3 regions of the Paraburkholderia sp. BR10882 genome follow, and region 3 is predicted to be linked to each of the others. Evidence: predicted binding sites of a transcription regulator. Region 3 holds the regulator's gene; each other region holds the start of a gene.
The links. The regulator LexA, encoded in region 3, represses DNA repair genes until DNA is damaged. The targets are predictions, from matches to a motif close to ACTGTATNNNNATACAGT.
Positions count from the first base shown of each region.

Region 1: AB3X99_RS18525 (VRR-NUC domain-containing protein) is a predicted target of LexA. The motif match lies at 2,643-2,660, and genes of this name have one in related genera.
Region 2: dinB (DNA polymerase IV) is a predicted target of LexA. The motif match lies at 3,926-3,943, and genes of this name have one in related genera.

Region 1 covers NZ_JBFPKP010000006.1:360,208-366,289, forward strand. Annotated here, with positions in the region: gene AB3X99_RS18510 (DUF2844 domain-containing protein) at 96-569, shown strand; gene AB3X99_RS18515 (DUF3443 domain-containing protein) at 566-1,846, shown strand; gene AB3X99_RS18520 (hypothetical protein) at 1,978-2,547, opposite strand; gene AB3X99_RS18525 (VRR-NUC domain-containing protein) at 2,668-4,401, shown strand; gene AB3X99_RS18530 (ATP-dependent DNA helicase) at 4,398-6,082, shown strand, end outside.
Region 2 covers NZ_JBFPKP010000007.1:160,939-167,020, forward strand. Annotated here, with positions in the region: gene lhpH (trans-3-hydroxy-L-proline dehydratase) at 1-221, opposite strand, end outside; partial or broken gene AB3X99_RS19725 (FCD domain-containing protein) at 484-690, shown strand; gene AB3X99_RS19730 (phospholipase D-like domain-containing protein) at 814-2,589, shown strand; gene dinB (DNA polymerase IV) at 2,659-3,804, opposite strand; gene AB3X99_RS19740 (enoyl-CoA hydratase-related protein) at 4,448-5,224, shown strand; gene AB3X99_RS19745 (MarR family winged helix-turn-helix transcriptional regulator) at 5,256-5,690, opposite strand; partial or broken gene AB3X99_RS19750 (AraC family transcriptional regulator) at 5,789-5,992, opposite strand.
Region 3 covers NZ_JBFPKP010000001.1:921,499-927,580, forward strand. Annotated here, with positions in the region: gene AB3X99_RS04315 (universal stress protein) at 1-135, shown strand, start outside; gene AB3X99_RS04320 (DUF2939 domain-containing protein) at 197-880, opposite strand; gene AB3X99_RS04325 (hypothetical protein) at 977-1,354, opposite strand; gene lexA (transcriptional repressor LexA) at 1,419-2,069, opposite strand; gene AB3X99_RS04335 (sulfate ABC transporter substrate-binding protein) at 2,363-3,421, shown strand; gene cysT (sulfate ABC transporter permease subunit CysT) at 3,571-4,470, shown strand; gene cysW (sulfate ABC transporter permease subunit CysW) at 4,467-5,435, shown strand; gene AB3X99_RS04350 (sulfate/molybdate ABC transporter ATP-binding protein) at 5,438-6,082, shown strand, end outside.

The sequences.
Region 1 (6,082 bases), on a different contig from region 3:
CCTCCCGGCCTGGGACGCTCGCAAGAACGACCCTGGTGCTAATTTCATCTCGAAATCTCAAAAAAGATTCGTAAATAGCAGGACCGGAGAGCGTCATGAAAACTTGCAGCCTCACCCAGGCGGGCCGCGCCGCAGCCTTCGCCTGCGCGCTCAATTGCCTCGGCTTCGCCGCCGCGCCGGCCCGGGCCGCGCTCGGCGACACCGCGACCGTACCGGCCGGCGCCGCCCAACGCAGCATCGGTGGCGGCGCCGGCCGCGTCGTCAGCTACGTCGACGACAACGGCACGACCATCAACGCCTATGTGGGCAGCGCGGCCGGGACGGTCTTCGCGTACACGTGGCAGGGGCCGGCTCAGCCCAACGTTGGGGCGCTACTGGGCCGTTACGCAGCCGACTGGCGCAGCGCCGCCGCGGCGCTTCACGCCACCGGCCGCAACGGCCTGCACGCTGCGCGCGTGGACGGCGCTCAGGTCGTGGTCGAGACGGCCGGCCACATGCGCGCCTACGTGGGACGCGCGTGGCTGCCCGCCGCACTTCCCGCTGGCGTGAGCGTCGGGGATCTCCAATGAAGGCCCGCTCCCGGCGCCTCGCCCTCGTCGCCCCCCTCGCGCTCTTCTCGCTTTGCGCCGCGCTCACCGCGTGCGGTGGCGGCGATGCCGGAACCGCGTCCGCGAGCACAGGCGCCGCGGAACCTGCCAGCGCCTCAACTCCCTCGAGCGCGCCGTCGACCGCCGGCACGAGCCGCACGATTCCGCAATCGACCACGCCCAATGTCGTGGCCGTCACGGTGGGCCCGACGCCCACCTCGACGCACAACATGCTGATGACGAGCGTCACGGTCTGCGTGCCGGGCACCGCGGACTGCACGAGCGTCGACAACGTCCAGCTCGATACCGGCTCCCAAGGCCTGCGCCTGCTCGCTTCGGCGCTGCCGGCAGGCTTCTCGCTGCCCCCCGTGCCAGCCGGTGCGGGGGCCGACATCGCCGGCGAATGCGCCGTGTTCGGCACGGGCTACACGTGGGGCACGGTGCGCAGCGCCGACGTGAAGCTCGCGGGCGAGACTGCCGCTTCGCTGCCGATCCAGTTGATCGCCGACCCGGCCGTGCCCGCGTCAGCGCCGGACGGCTGCGCCGGCAGCGGCCTCGCGATGAACAGCGCCGCCGCGCTGCGCTCGAACGGCATTCTCGGAGTCGGGCCGTTCAGCGCCGATTGCGGCGTGTCCTGCGTCAGGGCGGCCGCCACGCCGTGGTACTACGCCTGCCGCGCGAGCGGCTGCACGGCGAGCGCGCAACCGCTTGCGCAACAAGTCAGCAACCCGGTGGCGGGCTTTGCCACCGACAACAACGGCGTGATCATCGACCTGCCGCCCCTGGCCGACAGCGGCGCGTCCGGGGTGAGGGGGTCGATGATCTTCGGCATCGGCACGCAGGCGAACAACGCGCTCGGCAGCGCGACGGTGCTGCGCGCGAACTCGGGCACCGGCTATGTGAAGACGACGACATCGGACGGCACGGTCTACTCGCTGAGCTACCTCGACACGGGCTCGAACGCGCTGTACTTCAACAGCCCGACGATGACGCGCTGCGGGTTCTGGTATTGCCCGAGTTCGCCGGTCAGCCTCGGTGCGACGATAGCCGGCATCGACGGTGTGGGCGCTTCCGTGACCTTCGCGGTCGCAAGCTCGACGACGCTGCTCGCCACCGGCAACTGGGCCTTCAGCAATCTCGCTGGCTACAACGGTCGCGCGTTCGGCTGGGGACTGCCGTTCTTCTTCGGGCGCCGCGTGTTCACGGCGATCGCCTTGCAGGACACACCTGCAGGCAGTGGACCATTCTTCGCGTTTTGAACGCGCCGGCGATCACCGGAGTCTTATCAGCTACAAACGACGAAGGCCTCTTGCGAGGCCTTCATGAGCGCAGAATGCGCCAACGACGGGTGCTGCCGTAGCAACGCCACGGCGAGCAGCGTGCGTTCGTTTTAATCGTTCGAGGCGTTCGGGTCGGGCGTGGTCTTCGCGAGCTTCGGCGGCGCGAGCCAGCGGAACGTCGCAAGGCCCGACTCGTTGAAGGTGCACTCCGCGGCCGCCGGTGTGCCGACGGCCTTCTTGATACCAAGCTTTGCGACCAGCGCGGCGACCGGCGTGGTCGGCTTGCCCTCTGGCGTGCCGCCTTGGGCGACTGGAGCGGTGGGAACCGAAATCGTGCCGGGCAGCGCCGCCGCCTGCACCATCGGCGCCGTGACCGTGGGCGCCTCGTTGGCGCCCTGCGCCGTGGTGGACGCCGCCGCCGATGCGGCCGAGGCAGACGGCGCCGAGGCGACCACGGCGGCCGAAGCCGCGCCGTTCTCGAGCTGCCCTTCGACCACCACACGGGCGCCACGATACGTCGTCGCGCTATGCGTGACCTTGAGGTCGCCGAGCGTCGTCTCGGCAAGGCGGCTACGCATCGCCTCTTCGCAGGCGCTGGTGTTGCGGTACTGCGCCGCGCATCCCGCGAGCAGGGTGACGGCGGCCGCGAGGCCGGCGAAGCATGCGTTACGTGTGTTCATCGCTCATCCGATTTTCAGGCTGCGGCAATTGTAGCGTACGGGGCGGGGAATCCCTGACGGCGCTCGCGCCCACCGGCGACCCTGCTATCATCGCTGCTGTATATCCGTACAGTGCCACGCGTGCTTCCCGACTCTCCCGATCCGTTCTATTACCTCGCGAACTTCGAGCGTGCGCTAGCGTGGCTCGACGCGCGCTGCGCCGACCTGTTCGACGACGCCGAGCGCCGCTTCGCCGACGAATTCGTGCAGGTGCCGCAAGCATCTCGCGCGCTCTTCGTGCGCATGCTGATGCGTAAGGGTCCCTATTTTCGCGCCAGCCGGCTCGCGTATGACGAGATCGGCTGCCCGCGCGCGGCTGCGGCACCGCTCGTCGCGGCGGGTTGGCTCGACGACGCGCCCGCACTCGATCTCGGCGCGCTCGCCGCGCTTGTGACGAAAGCCGAACTGCAAGCGCTCGCCGAGCGTCTTGGCATCGCGCTCGAAGCTCGCGCCACGCGCGCGGCAACGCTCGAGGCGCTCGATGCACACTATGCCGCCGCGCCCGAACCGCGCGACTGGCGTGCGTGGTTCCCGGCCTCGTCCGACACTGTGCTTTTGTTCGCGAGTGCCCCGCTCTGCGAGCGCCTGCGCCTGATGTTCTTCGGCAACCTGCATCAGGACTGGTCGGAGTTCGTGCTCGCCGACCTCGGCGTCTTTCGCTACGAAAGCGTGCCCTTCGATCACGCCTCGCGTGCGTTCCAGCGACGCGAGGACATCGACGCGTATCTGGCGCTGCGCGATTGCCGCGACGGACTCCAGAGCGCCGCCGAGACCCAGGACTTCGACGCTGCCGGCGCCATCACCGCAACACTCGCAGCACTCGACGCGCTGGCCCCGCGCACGCACGCGAACGCCTGGCTGCGCGCTCGCCACGACAAGCTGCGTCACGCCGCGGGGCTCGCCGCCGAGCGCGCGGGCGAACCCGAACTCGCGTGGCGCGCTTATCTCGACTGCGCTCACCCTGAATCGCGTTACCGCCGCGTGCGTGTGCTCGAACAACTGAACCGACGCGCGGAAGCGCTGGCGCTCGCGCAGACCATTGCCGATGCGCCCGCGAACGAAGAGGAAGCGCAGCGCGCGGCGCGCACGCTCGGGCGTCTCGCGCGCACGCGGGCGAAGTCGAAGACGAGCGCCGGGCCGGGGTTCGCGCAGCTCGAACTCGCGCTGCCCGCGGCGCCTGGCGCACTGCGCGTCGAGGAAGCCGCGCGCATCGCGCTCGCCGCGCCGCAAGCGCCCGTGTTCTATGTCGAGAACACGCTGATCAACGCGCTCTTCGGCCTGCTCTGCTGGCCCGCGCTGTTCGCGCCGATGCCAGGCGCGTTCTTCCACCCGTTCCAGCGCGGCCCCGCCGACCTGCACGCCGCCGACTTCGTCGCACGACGTGCTTCGCAGTTCGAAACATGTCTCGCCGAACTCGAAACGCACGCCTACCGCGAGTCGATTGTGCGCCGCTATGCGGAAAAATCCGGCATCCAGTCACCGTTCGTCGCGTGGCCCGCATTGAGCGACGAACTGCTCACGCTCGCCCTCGACTGCTTCCCCGCCGCTCATCTGCGCCTGTGGTTCGAGCGACTGCTGCGCGAACCCGTCGCGAACCGCTCGGGTCTGCCCGATCTCGTGCGCTTCTGGCCGCACGAGCGGCGCTACGAACTGATCGAGGTGAAAGGCCCCGGCGACCGCTTGCAGGACAACCAGCGCCGTTGGCTGGCCTATTGCGTGCAGCACGGCATGCCGGTTTCCGTATTGCAGGTGCGTTGGCCCAACCTGCCAGACGAAGCCGACGACAGCGCCGGCCAGGCGCTGCCCGCGCCATGAGCTACACGGTGGCCGTGCGCACGCTGTGCGAGTTCACCGCGAAGCGCGGCGACCTCGACTTGCGCTTCACGCCCTCGCCGGACGCAAGCGACGGCCGCGCCGGCCACGCCGCCATCGCCGCGCGGCGCCCGCCCGGCTACGAGACCGAGATCGCGCTTTCCGGCACGTTCGAATCGCTGAGCGTGCGCGGTCGCGCCGACGGCTACGATCCCGCGCGCCGCAGGCTCGAAGAATTCAAGACCTATCGCGGCGACCTCGATGCGATGCGCGAGAATCAGCGCGCGCTGCACTGGGCGCAGTTGCGCGTCTACGGCGCACTTCTCTGCGAAAAACTCGGCCTCGATGGGCTCGAACTCGCTTTGGTGTACTACGACATCGGTTCGGGGTGCGAGACGGCGCTCGTCGAGCATGCGAGCGCGCGGGAATTGCGCACCGCGTTCGAAACGCAATGTCGTCGCTTCGTTGCATGGGCCGAGCAGGAAAGCGCCCACCGCGTCGCACGCGATACCGCGCTTGCCACACTGTGCCTGCCGCATCCGCAGTTTCGACACGGCCAGCGCGATCTTGCCGAAGCCGTCTGGCGCGCGGCGACGCAGGGACGCTGTCTGCTCGCGCAGGCGCCCACCGGCATCGGCAAGACCATCGGCACGCTCTTTCCGCAGTTGAAGGCTTGCCCGCGCGCGGCGATCGACAAGGTCGTATTTCTGAGCGCGAAAAGCTCTGGGCGTCAGTTGGCACTCGACGCGCTCGCTACGCTGACAAGCGCGCAAGACGAAGCAAGCGCCGAAGCGCATCGAACGCCCGTGCCCCTGCGCGTGCTCGAACTCGTCGCGCGCGAAAAGTCGTGCGAGCATCCCGAAGCGGCATGTCATGGCGAATCATGCCCGCTTGCGCGCGGCTTTTACGACCGTCTGCCGGCCGCGCGCGCGGCGGCGCTCGAACGCGTGCGGCTCGACCGCGCGGCACTGCGCGAGGTGGCGAGCGAGCATGCCGTCTGCCCGTACTACCTTGGCCAGGAACTCGCGCGCTGGAGCGACGTGATCGTCGGCGACTACAACTACTGGTTCGACGCGAGCGCCATGCTCTTTATGCTCGCCGCGCACAACCAGTGGCGCGCGAGCGTGCTCGTGGACGAAGCCCACAACCTCCCCGAGCGCGCCCGCGCGATGTATTCGGCGGAACTCGTGCAAACGCGCATCGACGCCGTGCGCCGCGCCGCGAGCGCACCGCTCAAGCGCGCGCTCGCGCGCCTGCAGAAGCACTGGAACGCGCAGAACGCCGTGTTGCCCGGCGCCTGGCGCGCGAGCGACACCTTGCCCGAAGGCCTCGTCGCCGCGCTTGGCGACGTGATCGGGGCGATCGGCGACCAGCTCGCCGAACCCGCGCTCGTGCGCGATCCCGAACTCGAGCGCTTCTATTTCGACGCCCTGCACTTCACGCGCATTGCCGAACGCTTCGATACGCATTCACTCTTCGACGTCACGCCATTGGCGCATCAGAACGCGCGCCGCCCGCGTTCCACGATCGCCATCCGCAACATCGTGCCGGCGGATGCCTTGCGCCCGCGCATCGCCACGGCACACAGCATCACGCTCTTCTCGGCGACGCTCTCGCCCACGCATTACTACAGCGACATGCTCGGGCTGCCCGCCAACACGGTGAGCATCGACATCGACACGCC
Region 2 (6,082 bases), on a different contig from region 3:
CTCGGGCTGACCGGTTCGGTCAGATAGCCGCCGTACATATCGGCGTGACCGCGCGGCTCGAACATCAACGCGGTGCGGATTTCGTCGGCGTTTTCCTTGAGCCACGCACGACGCTTCACGATCGTGTCGCCGGGCAGGCGAGGCAATCCGCTGGTGACGATACGGAATGCTTCGCCGCCGGTATGCACTTCGACGGTCGTTATCGTGCGAGTAGTCTTCATGATGTTTTTACGCTATTGACTCACTGGCCGTACGGAACCGGCAGGCCGTCCATTTCTCGGGCGCAATGTGGAACCAATCTATACCACTTGTGGTGGATAGCACGAAATGTGTCAATGTGGACTTAAACTAGACCAAAAAGTCTCGTCAGGTCCGGAAAATTGGTTTCTTCGCATGAACATGCCGCCAAGGCCAGCAGGGAGTGGTCGCGAAAGTGGTATGTTTGAGAACAACTCAAGGCGCACTGAGAACTCACGATGACCACTCGCGGAAGAAATTGCATCGACCATGGGCCAGTCGCTGTGCAAGCGACTCAAGGACGATGGGATTGACGACCCGGCTCGCATTCGGCTGTACGTTGCCGAGCATCGTCTGATTTACGAAGCCATTGTCTGCGGAGACGCCGATGCGGCGGCGTTCTATGTCGAGCGGCATATTCATCGGGTGCAAAGAGATATCACGCCGCAGTAAGTGACTTTATTGCGGCTCCCGGCAGCGTCATCGAAACGACATCCAGGCAACATGCTTCGTTCACCGTTTCAACAAACTGATGGTTGAAACTGGGGCCTTTGGCTAATACAGCAGAGGTGAACGATGTCGACGAAGGTCCGCAGCTATCTCTCCCCGACGCTGGTTTTACTCGCGCTCGACTGGCCGGACGGTGCGACACGTGCCGACTTCCTCGGTTTCGCTATTGAACGCGCCCCGGGCTTCACTAGCCCGGACGGTAAATCCCATGAGACGAGCAGCTGGCTCCCTAATCGAATCACGTTCAAGGGGCCCGTGCCGGACGGTAAACCCGATGCGCCTTCGAATATCGCGCCGATTCAAAAATTCATGTGGTGGGACGCGCGCATCGAGGAAGCCGACAGAGGCAAGCAATTCAGGTACACCATCTACCCGGTAGTCGGTACGCCGGACAATCTGAATCTGCTGAACGCAGAGGCGAGTTCGTGTGAGGTCACGTTACCGGCGCATATCGAAGACGGCGTGGGTACCTGGTTCAACCGCGCGGTGGTGAGCTCGCAGGCTTTCGCACGACAAGTGAAGGCGATGGGAATCGATCCGCATACCGCGCCGCCGGCCGCACAGGCGTTTGAACTTCGTACGTGGCTCGCCAACGATATGCAGCTCGTGTTCAAGGAAATATTCCAGGACGCGTCGCGCGCTGCAGCAGCCGTCTATCACCTGACCGACCCGCTTTGGGCGATCCCGGCGTTCAAGGAGTTCGGAACCGCTCACGGCAAAGCCAATGTCGCCGTCGTATACGACTCGCATCGGGTTCGCGAAAAAGGCAAAGCGCCCGCTGCATCGCCCAATCAACCCACGGTCGATGAACTGGGCAACGTCGTGACGTTCTGCCCGCGTGACAAGACGCACATCATGCACGACAAGCTCATCGTGACGGATAGGGGCGATCGGCAAGGCAACCCGGCATTCGTGGTTGCGGGTTCTGCGAATTTCACGACAGAAGGCATTACGGAGCAGGCCAACGTACTTCATCTGTTCGATTCGGCAGACCTCGCGAAACTGTACGACGACAGAACGAAAGCCATCGCCGGCAATCCGCCGATCAACCAGACCGCCGAACTCACGAATGGCTGGTCCGATTCCGTGACGGTGGGAAGCGCAGCCGTGCGCGTTTGCTTCTCTCCGGAAACGAAAACCAGACGTACCCAGATCGATACCATCGTCGAAGCGATAGGAAAGGCGCAGCATTCGGTTTTGTTCTGCCTCTTCATGCCGACAGACGAACCGCTTCGCGACGCCTGCTTTGCCGCCGGCGACAAGGGGCTCATGATGTTCGGCCTCGTCAACAATATCAGCGGAAAGTCCGCTGAGAATGCGCAAGAGGCGCAAAAAGCGGGAGAGGCAGTGAGTACGACTGCGCTGGCAAACCTCGCGCTCTATCATCGAAGCAGGGAAAACCGCGACGTCATCGATGCATCGTACTTTTCCCCGGCGACCGTGCCTGAAGGTTTCGAACCCGAGCTCCGCCTCTTTCCCGGCGAAGTCGCGCCCAGTTACGCGCCGGTCATTATCCACCATAAGTTCATCGTCATCGACGCCGAAGGAGACAATCCGATTGTCTACACGGGCTCGGCCAACATGAGCAACAACTCCGAGCATTTCAACGACGAGAATCTGCTCGAAATACAAGACAAGCGAATCGCCGCCATTTACCTCGCGGAATTCATGCGGTTGTACGAGCACTATCGTGCGCGCGCCGTTGGCATCGAGGAGCAGCAGCATAGAACCGTGCAACGGCTGTTGCTACAGCCCGACCGCAAGTGGGCCGACAAGTATTACAAGGCGAATAGTCCGGAGGAGAAGGCGCGGATTGCGTTGGCATCGGAGCCGGCCAGTTGATGCATTCGCTTCTGTGTTTGCGAAGTCACCGTGCACGCCTCGCACGACGGGGGCGCTGCGCGTTGCCGGCTAAAAATCCAGCGTGAACTGAGGCGACTCGTTACTGGAAGCTTCTCCGGTGTGTTGGAGGTTGCCGGCCTTCACCCCTAGCAGCCTGATGGATTTAACGAGTTCGACTCTTTTCAGGCACTCAGTCGCCGCGCGCCGCAATGCTTTCGCGTCATCAATAGGCTCAGGAAGCGTGACGTCACGCGTGACAGTCTTGAAGTCATTAAAGCGCAGCTTGATGCCGATCTTCCTGGCCAGATAGCCTTTTCGCTGGAGGTCGAGCGCCACCTGTTCGCATAGGCGGGTAAACGCTGCGCCCAGTTCCTGTCGATGCCGCACCGCGTGCAGATCGCGCTCGAATGTGGTTTCGCGACTCATCGAGACGGGCTCGCTATACGTCACCACCGGCCTGTCATCTAGTCCGTGTGAAACTCTGCGAAGCCACGCCCCGTAGCTTCGTCCGAAGTTTTCGATGAGCCAGTGCTCGTCGCGCGCAGCGATCTCACCGATGGTCGTGATTCCAAAAGACGCAAGCTTGGCGGCCGCCTTGGGGCCAACGCCGTTGATCTTGTTTGCGGCCATTGGCCAAATCCTGGATTGCACGTCCTCCGGCGTCAGGATTGTGATTCCGTCCGGCTTTTGCATATCGGAGCACAGCTTGGCGAGCAGCTTGTTTGGCGCGATACCGACGGAGCATGTGAGATTGGTTGCTTCGAAGACGGCGGATTTCAACTTGCGCGCGATTGCCTCCGAATCGCCATTCGTGAGTGAAACGTCTGCGTAGACCTCGTCGATTCCAACGTCTTCCATGCTCGAACTGATTGACCGGACGGCATCCTTGAACAGTCGCGAGTACGTTCGGTAGAGGTCGAAATTCACTGGAAGGAGAATCGCATCTGGCGCTAACCGGGCGGCTTTCATGGCGGGCATTCCGGAATGAACGCCGAGCGCGCGAGCCTCGTAGGTCGCGGTCGTCAGGACACCTCTGCCCACATAGTCGCGCAGGCGCGAGAATTCGCGAGTGCCGTCCGGCTTCGTTCGGGGCGTATCCGAGCGACGGCCAGCAACCACCATGGCTTGGCCTCGTAGCTCCGGATACTGCGAAAGTTCACACGACGCAAAGAATGCGTCCATGTCGATGTGGGCTATGCGCCGATCATCTGGCATGCCTTGGTACTCAAAAATAGCTCTCGATGGCTCCGCGCGACCGGCACGCTACTCATCATCGGGTATGGCGGCAGGAGCAGCGGGACGACGGCACCGTGCGTCCTGTGGAAAATTGAATGGAACTGTACATTTATACAGTCACTTTGTCAGGATACTGGAGCTGATTCGGAGATATTTTTTTGAGTGCGAAGATGTTCGCAAACGGCTCTTCCGCGGACGCCGCCGCTCTGACTGTGGAATCCAGGAAAAAGCCCGCCAATGCGGCGGGCTGTTGCGAACAGGCTGGTGGAGCAGCCTGTCATGTTTCAGTCCTGGCGCGGGTGCAAACGCCGGTAGACGCTCCAGATCGCCACGGCGGCGATGACGACGACAGCGGTGAGAATAAGCATGTTCAGTCCTCCGGTTGCTTGTCTGTTTGGTAATGCTTCAATGCTACGGAGCTTGGGTGCGCGCGAGGAGTGGCGCGACGTCGCGAATGGAGTACCTGGTCGAATTCTGGTCCGCTACGAATTTTCGCCTTCAAACGTCTTCAGGAGCGAGGGTTCGCGAGCAGGCCCCGAATTACATGGCATCGACCGTCCGGTTTACTTTGCATGCGAACTACCTATATACTTCGCATGCAAACTAAATTTCAGGAGAGCACATGAGCGCGGAGATTCACGTCGAACAAGCCGATGGCATTCTGACGATTACGCTGGCCCGACCGGACAAGAAGAATGCATTGACGAACGAGATGTATGGCACGCTGGCAGACATCATCGAGAATGCGGAGCACGACAGCGATGTCCGCGTATTGCTGCTGCAAGGGGACGGAGACATGTTCACCGCGGGCAACGATGTGGGCGAGTTCGCAGCCATTGCATCGGGGAAGGGGCCCAGTGAGCGACACGTGCATCGCTTTTTGCACGCCCTGGCGAAGTCGAGCGTGTCCATCATCGCGGCGGTTCAGGGCAAGGCGGTCGGTATTGGCACGACGCTTCTACTGCACTGCGACTACGTCCTGCTCGCGCCAGACGCAGAACTGATCACGCCGTTCGTCAATCTCGCGCTCGTCCCCGAGGCGGCGTCCAGCTACCTGCTTCCGCTGCGCGTCGGCCACGTGCGGGCGTTCGAGATGTTTGCGCTGGGCGAGCCGCTCGACGCGCAAACCGCTGTCGCGTGGGGTCTCGCCAACAAGGTCTGCGCAAAGGATCAACTACGCGACGACGCACGCAGGATGGCGGAAAGAATCGCCGCCAAGCCGGCCGGTTCACTGAGCGCCATGAAAAAGCTGATGCGCGAAGCCGAAACCCTGGTTGCGCAAATGGACAGCGAGAGCGCGAAGTTTCAGGAGCGGCTGACGAGCGCCGAGGCAAGAGAGGCATTCGCGGCCTTTGCCGAGAAGCGCAAGCCGGACTTCGCGAAGGTTGCCCGGCACTAGCCAGTGCCTTGCTGGCCGGCCACGGTCGAGGTTACGCGTCGCCGTCTTCGGCGAGCGGAAACCTGGTCTGCAGGCTGGTCAGCCACCGCGCTACGACGTCGATCTCCGCTTCCGTAAATCCTTCGGTCAATCGGGCGTTCAAGTCTTTCATGCGAAGCTTCGACTTTTGGCGCGCGGTACGTCCTGCTTGCGTCAACCACAGGCGCGACACCCGGCCATCGGTCTCGTCAGCCCGACGTTCGATCAACCCTGCCTTTTCTGTCCGGTCAGCGAGACCGCTCATGCCTGGTGCGCCCAGATCCAGCGCAGCAGCGGCTTCGCTCATGAGTGCGCCGTTGCGATCACCTAAAAAAAACAGCAGCCCGGCCTGGGCTGCTGTGACGCCGCCTCCGGCCGCGCGTGTTTGCGACCACCGTTGCAGCCGGCGCTGTCCGACGTTCAATAGATAGACGAGGCGATGTTTCATTTCCGCGCAGATAACATTGTGCGATTTAGTTCGCGTGCGAATTATATCATGCGGTGATCGACCCTTTCGAAAGGGCGCGAAGACGTTCAATGGCTTGCGGCCGTCGCGACAATCCCACTGGCCACGAACGGCTGATTGAGCACGGGTACACCCGCCTCTTGGACCCACGGCGTAGTGGTGAGGTCCGTGCATGCGGGAACGCCTTGCAGCAGGCCCAGCTTCGCGAGTATCAGCGTGGCGGAGCACTGTGCTCCGAGCAGCTGGCGCGTTGGGTCGAGCCGGATTTGAGACATCAGCGCAGCATGGACTGGCGACGGCGGCTATTGAACGGCGCGCGGGATGACGAAATGCGTCTGGCAGGGCCGATCATGAATGAAAAAACACCCCAAAGA
Region 3 (6,082 bases):
CACCGCTGCCGCACAGGGCTCTCGCGTTGGTGGATGGGCGCCGGCAACACGCCGCTGCTCGACCGCGTTTCGTGCAGCATTCTCGTGGCGTGTTCGTCGGCGGCTGAGGAAAAGCAGCAGCAAGCCGCCGCGTAGGGGATCAAGCGGGCCGGCTCGCCTGGAACCGGCCTGTTAGCGCTGCCACTGCCGATCTGTCTCAGTTCGAGACGTTTCCTTCGCTTAGCTCGACCGCCGAGAGCTTCCACGAGAAGAGCCCGTGACGCTGCAGAATGGCGGCGTAGTGCTCGCCCGTACTGCCGCGGTCCCACGTGAGCGCGAACTCATTGAGGCCGCGATAGCCCGCCGTGGTCACCGGCCGCGCCTCGGGCGCGGGGGTGCCGGATACGGCCGGGGCCGGTGGCGCGGCGGAGGCGGCTGCCGACTGCGGCGGCTCTGCCGATTGCGCGGATGGCGCGCCGGATTCCGCTGGCGGCGGCGCGTGTGGCCGGTCGCCGGGCTTGCCCGTCGGCGGCATACCATCGAGCAGGGCGGCCACGCCTTCCGGTGTGGCGTAGGCATCCACGAGCGGACTAATCAGTGCCGCGCCAATTACGGCGCCGAGGATCAGCAACGGATTGCTGCTGTGCTGCCCCTCGACGCGCCGGTGCAGCATCTCGCCCACCTGCTGTTTCAGGCTCAGGCGCAGCGCAGGGTAATCGACGTATTCGTTGAGCGCGACGGCGTCACGCGCGTCGGCCGCGGCTTTCATGTGTTTCACCGCGATATAGGGCGACGCATAGGCGTAGCCGATCGCGGCAACGACCATTGCGACGGCGACCGTGATCGCAACGGGCTTTTTCCAGCCTTGGGTCTTGCGCGGGGTAGAGAGAGATTCCGTCATCGGCATAGGGCAAATCGTTTAAACACGGTGTTGACCGCAAACCGGGCCAAACGATCCCGCCCGTAACCTCTTCTCACATTTGTGCAGCGTTGCTGCTTACTTCGCGAGTGCCGCGGGCAGGTCGCTGTGCTGCTCGGCGATGCAGCGGTCAATTGCGCGGCAAACCGCGTCGACCGTGCCGACGAGGATGAGCCGCGACGGACCCTGATAGACGCGCACGGGCGCGCGGCGCATGGGCTGTTCGGTGTTGAGCGTGCTGTTGAGCGACACGCGCGCAAACGCCGGCTGTGCCGAGGGCAGCACGGGCAGGTCGGCTGCGCTGGCCGCCACCATCTCAGGCGAGTCTTCGAAGAGCGAGCCGCTCAGTGCGGCAGCCGAATCGCGGACTTCGCGGACCGCGCACGAGGCGATTCCACGGAGATGGCGAAGGCGGCCGAATTGGCGGAAGGGCAGCAGGCGGGCAAGACGTTCCATGACTCTCTCCAGGTATGCGCAGATGGTGCGCAAACAATGTGCAAACCGCGCTCAGACGGATTCCTTAGAATTCGGTGGGGCGGATCAGCCCGACCGCGATGCCTTCGAGCGCGAATTCCGCGCTGCCGGCCTCGACGAAAATATTGTCGTAATCGGGGTTCTCGGCGATCAGCTCGAGCCCGTTCGGACGGCGCTTCAGGCGCTTGACGGTGACGTCGTCGCCGAGGCGCGCCACGATGATCTGGCCGTCTTTCGCTTCGGCCTTTTTCTGCACGGCGAGCAGGTCGCCGTCGAGGATGCCGGCGTCGCGCATGGAAAGGCCGCGCACCTTCAACAGGTAGTCGGGGCGGCTCGAGAAGAGCGCCGGGTCGCACATGTAGTTCTGCGAGATGTGCTCCTGCGCGAGGATCGGGCTACCCGCAGCGACGCGGCCGACGAGCGGCAGCGAGAGCTGCATGATGCTCGGGTGCGGCAGCGTGAACTGGTGTGGCAGGTCGTCGGGCCCCGGCACGAGGCGGATGCCGCGCGAGGCGCCCGCAGCCAGTTCGATCACGCCCTTGCGCGCCAGCGCACGCAGATGCTCCTCCGCGGAGTTGGCGGAGCTGAAGCCGAGTTCCGCCGCGATCTCGGCGCGCGTGGGCGGAAAGCCCGTGCGCTCGATGGCCCGGCGAACCAGATCGAAAACCTGCTGCTGTCGTGCGGTGAGTTTGGTCATGGCGCCACTGTATGTTTGAACAGGTAACTGTATTTTTATACAGTACTCGCCACTTTTCAAGTGTTACTTGAAGTTCATCGACTGAACGTTGCCATCAGGCCGTTTTCCCGTGTTTGCGCGGATGAAACCGCGCTCTAACAGCGACTTCCTCTGCCCTTACCACTTTTGCGTATTAAAAAATAAGAAAACATCATTTTTAATAATGTAAGGGGATCGCTAGACTGGCCTCCATCGTTAGCTGCAGTTTCATCAATGAGCGCAAACGAGCACACACGAGAACGGAGAACAGATAGATGGGCACGACACATACGGGGCGCGCGGGCTGGCTGAAAACACTGGCGGCAAAACTGGTCATTGGCGTTGCGCCGCTCGTCGGCGTCACGGCGATGGCGGCTATGGTGCCGCTGGCCGCTCACGCGGATACATCGCTGCTCAACGTCTCCTACGATCCGACGCGCGAGCTGTACCAGGACATCAACGAAGCCTTCATCAAGCAGTGGAAGGCGAAGACGGGCGAAACGCTCACCATCAAACAGTCGCATGGCGGCTCGGGCGCACAGGCGCGCTCGGTGCTCGACGGTCTGCAGGCCGACGTCGCGACGCTCGCGCTGGCATGGGACATCGACGCGCTCGCCAACAAGGGCATCGTCGCGAAGGACTGGCAAAAGCGCCTGCCCGACAACGCCTCGCCATACACGTCGACCATCGTGTTCCTCGTGCGCAAGGGCAACCCCAGGCACATCAAGGACTGGGACGATCTGACCAAGCCGGGTGTCTCGATCGTCACGCCGAATCCGAAAACCTCGGGCGGCGCGCGCTGGAACTATCTCGCGGCGTGGGCGTATGCGCTGCACCAGCCGGGCGGCAACGAGCAGACGGCGAAGGACTTCGTCACGAAGCTCTACAAGAACGCGGGCGTGCTCGACTCGGGCGCGCGGGGAGCCACGACGAGCTTCGTGCAGCGCGGCATCGGCGATGTGCTGATCGCATGGGAAAACGAAGCATTTCTCTCGCTCAAGGAGTTCGGCCCGGACAAGTTCGAGATCGTGGTGCCTTCGGTGAGCATTCTGGCTGAGCCGCCGGTTGCCGTGGTGGACAAGGTCGTCGACAAGAAGGGCACGCGCAAGGAGGCCGAAGCCTACCTGCAGTTCCTCTATAGCGAAGAGGGTCAGGAGATCGCCGCGAAGAACTTCTACCGTCCGCGTTCGGACAAGGTCCCGGCGGCGCTCACGGCGAAGTTTCCGAAGCTCAAGCTCTACACGGTCGACGACACGTTCGGCGGCTGGCCCAACGCGCAGAAGACGCATTTCGCGGATGGCGGCGTGTTCGATTCGATCTATCAGCCGCAGTAAAGCTGTCGAGCAGTCAAGCAGCAGGCGGTCAAGCAGTAAGCGGTCCGCATAACGACGTGACCGCACAACAACGAAGCGCGCCTACGGGCGCGCTTTTCGGCGCGAATCTGCAACGCACGAATCGCGCAACCCATGTCTGGACGATGAGCATGACAACGTTTCGATTGCGCAAGCCCAGTGCGCTGCCTGGCTTCGGTTTGACGCTTGGCATCACGGTGGCCTATCTGAGCCTCGTGGTGCTCATTCCGCTTGCCGCCACCTTTCTCAAGACGGCGACACTCGACTGGAGCCAGTTCGTGCGCGCCGTGTGGTCGCCGCGCGTGATCGCGTCGTACCGGCTCACGTTCACCGCCGCGCTCGGCGGGGCGCTGATCAACGCGGTATTCGGCTTCCTGCTCGCGTGGGTGCTCGTGCGCTATAGGTTTCCGTTCAAACGGGTGATCGATGCGCTCGTCGATCTGCCGTTCGCGCTCCCGACTTCCGTGGCGGGCATTTCGCTCGCCGCCGTGTATGCCGGCAATGGCTGGATCGGCCAGTTCCTGCAGCCGCTCGGTCTGAAGATCGCCTTCACGCCGCTCGGCGTGCTCGTGGCGCTGACCTTCATCGGCTTGCCGTTCGTCGTGCGCACGGTGCAGCCGGTGCTCGAGGACTTCGAGCGCGAACAGGAAGAGGCCGCTGCGTGCCTCGGCGCCTCGCGCTGGCTCACGTTCCGCCGTGTCGTGCTGCCCGCGGTGCTGCCGGCGCTTCTCACGGGTTTCGCGCTCGCGTTCGCGCGTGCGCTGGGCGAGTACGGCTCGGTCATCTTCATCGCCGGCAACGTGCCGATGAAGTCGGAGATTACGTCGCTGCTCATCATCACCAAGCTCGAGCAGTACGACTATGCGGGCGCAACGGCGCTTGCCGTGATGATGCTCTGCGTCTCGTTCGTCATGCTGCTGCTCATCAACTCGCTGCAGTGGTATTTGCAGCGCCGCACGAGCCGGGGTGTAACGGCCGGCAGCGCGCCGAGTGCCGTGGTGGGCGCAACCGTCGCGGGAGGTGCGCAATGAGCACGCTGCCGCAACAACGAAGTACGCGCCGGCCGGACCCGGTCACCGAATCACCGTGGGTGCGCTGGCTGCTGACCGGCATCGCGCTCGCGTTTCTCGCGCTGTTTCTCGTGGTGCCGCTCGTCGCGGTGTTCTGGCAGGCGCTGTCGAAGGGTATCGGCTTCTACTTCACGTCGCTCGTCGATCCCGACGCGCTCTCCGCGATCAAGCTCACGCTCATCACCGCGGCGATCGCGGTGCCGTTGAATCTGGGCTTCGGCCTCGCGGCGTCGTGGGCGATCGCGAAGTTCGAGTTTCGCGGCAAGGCGCTGCTCACCACGCTGATCGACCTGCCGTTTTCAGTTTCGCCCGTGATTTCAGGTCTCATCTACGTGCTGCTGTTCGGCGCGCAGGGCTGGCTCGGGCCGTGGCTCGAAGACCGCAACGTGCAGATCATCTTCGCGGTGCCGGGTATCGTGCTCGCCACCATCTTCGTGACGTTCCCGTTCGTCGCGCGCGAGCTGATTCCGCTGATGCAGGCGCAGGGCAACGACGAAGAAGAGGCCGCCCACGTGCTGGGCGCCTCGGGCTGGCAGATGTTCCGCCGCGTGACGCTGCCCAATATCCGCTGGGGTCTGCTGTACGGCGTGATTCTCTGCAACGCGCGCGCCATGGGCGAGTTCGGTGCGGTGTCGGTGGTGTCGGGTCATATTCGCGGCCAGACCGACACGATGCCGCTGCACGTCGAGATTCTTTACAACGAGTACAACTTCGCGGCGGCGTTCGCCGTGGCATCGCTGCTCGCGTTGCTCGCGCTCGTCACGCTCGGCCTGAAGCTGCTCGCGGAGCGCCGCCTTTCGGCGGAACTGCGCGGCGCGGACGAGATTCCCGCCTACGCCGGCCCGCAACCCGTGGCCGTGCAACATGTTTCACAACACGCAGCGCCTCGCGCCGTGCGCCAACCGATTCAAGTAGGGGAGCAGTAAACATGGGCATCACCGTCAGCAATCTGCACAAGCGCTTCGGCGACTTCACCGCCCTCGACAACGTCTCGCTCGACTTTCCGCCGGGCGAACTGGTTGCGCTGCTCGGACCTTCCGGTTGTGGCAAGACCACGCTCCTGCGCGTCATTGCGGGCCTCGAATACGCCGACGCGGGCCAGGTCGTGCTGCAAGGCCAGGACGTGGGCGAGGTGGGCGCGCGCGAGCGCCAGGTGGGCTTCGTGTTCCAGCATTACGCACTGTTCCGCCACATGACGGTGTTCGAGAACGTGGCGTTCGGCCTGCGCGTGAAGCCGCGCAGCGAGCGGCCCTCGGAGGCCGTGATTCGCGAGAAGGTGCATGAACTGCTCAAGCTCGTGCAGCTCGACTGGCTCGCGCAGCGCTATCCGTCCGAGCTGTCGGGCGGCCAGCGTCAGCGCATCGCGCTTGCGCGCGCGCTCGCCGTCGAGCCGAAGGTGCTGCTGCTCGACGAACCATTCGGCGCGCTCGACGCCAAGGTTCGCAAGGAGTTGCGCTCGTGGCTGCGCCGCCTGCACGACGACCTGCATATCTCGACGATCTTCGTCACGCACGACCAGGAGGAAGCGCTCGAGGTGGCCGATCGCATCGTCGTGATGAATCATGGGCACGTG